Regions from separate parts of the Lysinibacillus sp. NPDC093190 genome, predicted to be linked through region 2. Evidence: a T-box and tRNA genes for the amino acid it is inferred to sense, from the RefSeq annotation. Region 2 holds a T-box; the other holds one or more tRNA genes.
What was found. A T-box is a leader RNA that pairs with one kind of tRNA and senses whether it is charged. The one in region 2 lies ahead of ileS (isoleucine--tRNA ligase), so its partner is inferred to be a tRNA-Ile.

Region 1 (2,432 bases), on a different contig from region 2:
CGCCATTTTTATGCCGGTGTAGCTCAGTTGGTAGAGCAACTGACTTGTAATCAGTAGGTCGTGGGTTCGACTCCTATCGCCGGCATCATCCCATGGAGGGGTAGCGAAGAGGCTAAACGCGGCGGACTGTAAATCCGCTCCTTAGGGTTCGGCGGTTCGAATCCGTCCCCCTCCACCATTTTAGGGGCATAGTTCAACGGTAGAATAGAGGTCTCCAAAACCTTTGGTGTGGGTTCGATTCCTACTGCCCCTGCCAGGTTTCGAGGTACTCGTTATCAAACACTGCTGTGATTACATATAGTGGCGATTGTGGCGAAGTGGTTAACGCACCGGATTGTGGTTCCGGCATTCGTGGGTTCGATTCCCATCAGTCGCCCCATTTAATAATTGGGGTATAGCCAAGCGGTAAGGCAACGGATTTTGATTCCGTCATGCCTAGGTTCGAATCCTAGTACCCCAGCCATTCATTTCTTAATATGAGCCATTAGCTCAGTTGGTAGAGCATCTGACTTTTAATCAGAGGGTCGAAGGTTCGAGTCCTTCATGGCTCATCATGTTTTTATAAAAATTATGCGCCCGTAGCTCAATTGGATAGAGCGTCTGACTACGGATCAGAAGGTTATGGGTTCGACTCCTGTCGGGCGCGCCAAAAAAGCCTAATAGTATCGGAATGTAGCTCAGCTTGGTAGAGCACTTGGTTTGGGACCAAGGGGTCGTAGGTTCGAATCCTGTCATTCCGACCATCTTTCCTGATTGTTGGGGCCTTAGCTCAGCTGGGAGAGCGCCTGCCTTGCACGCAGGAGGTCAGCGGTTCGATCCCGCTAGGCTCCACCATTTATATAATTTCCGGAGGTATACCCAAGTCTGGCTGAAGGGATCGGTCTTGAAAACCGACAGGCGGGTAACACCGCGCGGGGGTTCGAATCCCTCTACCTCCTCCATTTTTCCGGGTCAGTAGCTCAGTTGGTAGAGCATTAGATTGAAGCTCTAAGTGTCGGCGGTTCGATTCCGTCCTGACCCACCATCTGCGGGTGTAGTTTAATGGTAAAACCTCAGCCTTCCAAGCTGATGTCGTGAGTTCGATTCTCATCACCCGCTCCAAAAAATAATGGGCCTATAGCTCAGCTGGTTAGAGCGCACGCCTGATAAGCGTGAGGTCGATGGTTCGAGTCCATTTAGGCCCACCATTATTCCGAAGTAGCTCAGTTGGTAGTAGCACCTGACTGTTAATCAGGTTGTCGCAGGTTCGAGTCCTGCCTTCGGAGCCACGGCCCGTTGGTCAAGTGGTTAAGACACCGCCCTTTCACGGCGGTAACACGGGTTCGAATCCCGTACGGGTCATCAAGCATGTTGCACATTCGTGCAACATGCTTTTTTGTATGCTTTGAAAACCCCCTGCTGTGCAGGGGGTTCCGGAAAGCTTTTAGCTATGGACAACAAAAAAGCTCCAATCGTACAGTCAAGTCAGGTCTGGTTAACCGACTTCGTACGAAAGGAGCCTCCAAAAATGGATAATAAAAGTTTAGCACATACAACATGGAATTGTAAGTATCACATCGTGTTTGCCCCAAAGTATAGAAGACAAATTATTTATGGTCAAATTAAAGTCGATGTAGGAAGAATATTACGCCAATTATGTGAAAGAAAAGGTGTAGAAATCATAGAGGCAACAGCATGTCCAGATCATATTCATATGTTGGTAAGCATTCCACCAAAATTAAGTGTATCTGCGTTTATGGGCTATTTAAAAGGGAAGAGCAGTTTAATGATTTTCGATCGACATGCGAATTTAAAGTATAAATATGGTAACCGTCAATTCTGGTGTCGAGGATACTATGTGGATACAGTCGGTCGGAATAAGAAAAAGATACAGGAGTATATAAAAAATCAATTACAGGAAGATATCCTGCAAGATCAAATGACAAAGAAAGAATTCATAGACCCGTTCACAGGAGAAGAAATTAAGAGAAAGAAAAAATAAGTAAGCCGCTTTAGCGGTTTGTGTGGAAACGGAGTGCGGTTGGCAGACCTTTCAGAATGTCTTTAGACATGGGCCAGTCCCCCCAGCGTTTTACGCGCAGAGCAAACCACCAGTTATACTGGTGGTTCTGATTTATGCCAACTAAACTGACAAACAAAGGTCACCATTCGTTAAGGAAATTTTATTTCTAATGCACATGTAATAACGTCTGCTCCTAAATACTGCGAAGGTAGTGACAATGATAAACAAAATTGCAAATGTGACTGAAAGTGTCTCGTGTATTACCTACTTCGAAATAAAAGAACGTTATAATAGCAAGTCTATACTCAATAGTTTTTTCCTCTGTAACTTCCTCTAATTTTTATAATGTCTACTCAAAATAGGAACCCTAATCCATAAATAACTTTAGTTTTAACTTCTTTCAGTAAGTGTTTTGGTAGCGAAAGCGAAG
Region 2 (2,432 bases):
GGCTCGAAAAGTGACAATTGAAATTGATGAGCTGAAAAAGCAATCAAAGGTATTCCGTAATCGTTTTAAAATGCTTGTAGAGGCACAGCTGGATTTATTAAATGCAGACGATTGGGACCATTTGCTACAATATGATATTGACCTTACTGAAATCCAAACATCTGTTGAAGAAGCACAGGAAGCCGATCAAGTTTAATCGCTATTATGTAGACATTGGAACGCAATAAGTGAAGCTTGACGTGATTGTTTGATTTTCATATACTATGGTAATAGTAATTATTTTGAACACATATGCAAACAGGCAGAGACGAAGACAGTATTTGTTAGGCGTAGTTAAGCGATTTGGGGATAGTGTGAGCCCAAACAAGCAAATAACAATGAACATCACTTCGGAGCTAAATAACTGAATGAAGTAAGTTATTTCGTGACGCACAACGTTAACGTGCTTTAAGTGGTAGTACATTTTTGTGCTACAATTAGGGTGGTACCGCGAGTATAAGCTTCTCGTCCCTTTTTGGGATTGAGAGGCTTTTTTATGTTCAAATGGCGGAAGACTTCCGTTTCTATTCGTGTGAAATGGATAAATTCTATGATTGAACTACTTCCGTTATTAAAACGTGTTGATTTTGCTAATAACTAGAACTCGAGGGTGGTGACTCCTCGGGGATTAGCGTCTCATCGGACGCCCCCCAGGAAAGCGCTCAGTTGCAACCCTACGTTATGGTGATAAGCCTAATAACTGTCTTATGTGAATGTGCGCCTAAGTGCATATGTTCTTTGTTTGTAAAATAAAGGAGGAATTGAAAAAATGGTTGAGTATAAAGATACTTTATTAATGCCAAAAACAGATTTCCCAATGCGTGGAAACTTACCGGCAAATGAACCGAAGATGCAAGAAAAATGGAATGAAATGGACATTAATAAATTACAGATGGAGCGTACAGAAGGACGCCCTGAGTATGTGTTACACGATGGCCCTCCATATGCAAATGGTGATATCCATATCGGCCATGCTTTAAATAAAGTGCTGAAAGATATGATTACTCGTCATCGCTCTATGACTGGCTACCATGTAAACTATATTCCGGGTTGGGATACACATGGTTTACCAATTGAGCAAGCACTTACGAACAAAGGTGTAAAGCGCAAAGAAATGTCTGTTGCTGAATTCCGTAAATTATGTGAAGAGTATGCTTACGAGCAAATCGACAACCAACGTACTCAATTCCGCCGTTTAGGTGTTCGTGGTGATTGGGAAAATCCATATATTACATTAAAACCTGAATTTGAAGCACGCCAAATTGAAGTATTCGGAAAGATGGCTGAAAAAGGCTATATTTATAAAGGTTTAAAACCAGTTTACTGGTCTCCATCATCTGAATCTGCACTTGCAGAAGCAGAGATTGAATATAAAGATATTAAATCACCTTCTATTTATGTGAGCTTTGCGATTAAAGATGCTAAAGATGTTGTCCCAGCAGATACTAAAATTATCATTTGGACAACAACTCCTTGGACAATTCCAGCAAACTTAGGGATTTCTGTAAACCCTGAATTTATCTATGTGGTTGTTGCAGTTGCCGATAAAAAATTCATCGTTGCAAAAGAATTATTAGAAACAGTTGCTAACGAACTTGAATGGGAATCGTATGAAGTTGTTCAAGAAGTTAAAGGTGAAGCATTAGATCGAATTGTTGCACAGCATCCATTCTATGACCGTGAATCTCTTGTGATGGTTGGAGAGCACGTAACTGCTGAAGCGGGAACTGGCTGTGTTCATACAGCACCAGGACACGGGGAAGATGACTATCATATTAGTAAGCAGTATGGTCTACCAATTCTTAGCCCTGTTGATAATAGCGGCTGCTATACAGATGAAGCACCTGGTTTTGAAGGTGTATTCTACAATGATGCAAACAAATTAATCACAGAAAAATTAAAAGAAGTAGGCGCATTAGAAAAGCTTAACTTCTTTACACACTCTTATCCACATGACTGGCGTACGAAAAAACCAGTTATTTATCGTGCAACACCACAATGGTTTGCGTCAATAGATGCATTCCGTGATGAGTTACTAGACGCAGTAAAATCAACGACATTTACACCTGCTTGGGGTGAAACTCGTCTTTATAATATGATTCGTGACCGTGGAGACTGGGTAATTTCACGTCAGCGCGCATGGGGTGTGCCAATTCCAATTTTCTATGCTGAAAATGGTGAACCAATTATTACACCAGAAACAATTGCTCATATCTCTGCATTATTCCGTGAACATGGGTCAAATATTTGGTTCCAAAAAACAGCAAAAGAATTATTACCTGAAGGCTTCACACATGCAGGTAGCCCGAACGGTGAATTTACAAAAGAAAACGATATTATGGACGTTTGGTTTGACTCAGGTTCTTCTCACCAAGGTGTGCTAGTAGAACGTG

Region 1: it has a tRNA-Ile gene. The T-box ahead of ileS (isoleucine--tRNA ligase) is inferred to sense a tRNA for this amino acid. The anticodon was not compared.

The regions. Positions count from the first base shown of each region.
Region 1 covers NZ_JBNNVG010000032.1:54,390-56,821, reverse strand. The annotation lists tRNA gene ACQKOF_RS20830 (tRNA-Asp) at 1-5, shown strand, start outside; tRNA gene ACQKOF_RS20825 (tRNA-Thr) at 13-85, shown strand; tRNA gene ACQKOF_RS20820 (tRNA-Tyr) at 95-178, shown strand; tRNA gene ACQKOF_RS20815 (tRNA-Trp) at 183-256, shown strand; tRNA gene ACQKOF_RS20810 (tRNA-His) at 304-379, shown strand; tRNA gene ACQKOF_RS20805 (tRNA-Gln) at 389-463, shown strand; tRNA gene ACQKOF_RS20800 (tRNA-Lys) at 479-551, shown strand; tRNA gene ACQKOF_RS20795 (tRNA-Arg) at 573-649, shown strand; tRNA gene ACQKOF_RS20790 (tRNA-Pro) at 667-743, shown strand; tRNA gene ACQKOF_RS20785 (tRNA-Ala) at 759-834, shown strand; tRNA gene ACQKOF_RS20780 (tRNA-Ser) at 849-941, shown strand; tRNA gene ACQKOF_RS20775 (tRNA-Phe) at 949-1,024, shown strand; tRNA gene ACQKOF_RS20770 (tRNA-Gly) at 1,028-1,101, shown strand; tRNA gene ACQKOF_RS20765 (tRNA-Ile) at 1,111-1,187, shown strand; tRNA gene ACQKOF_RS20760 (tRNA-Asn) at 1,192-1,268, shown strand; tRNA gene ACQKOF_RS20755 (tRNA-Glu) at 1,270-1,341, shown strand; gene tnpA (IS200/IS605 family transposase) at 1,508-1,981, shown strand.
Region 2 covers NZ_JBNNVG010000001.1:122,089-124,520, forward strand. The annotation lists gene ACQKOF_RS00615 (DivIVA domain-containing protein) at 1-196, shown strand, start outside; T-box leader at 296-515, shown strand; gene ileS (isoleucine--tRNA ligase) at 809-2,432, shown strand, end outside.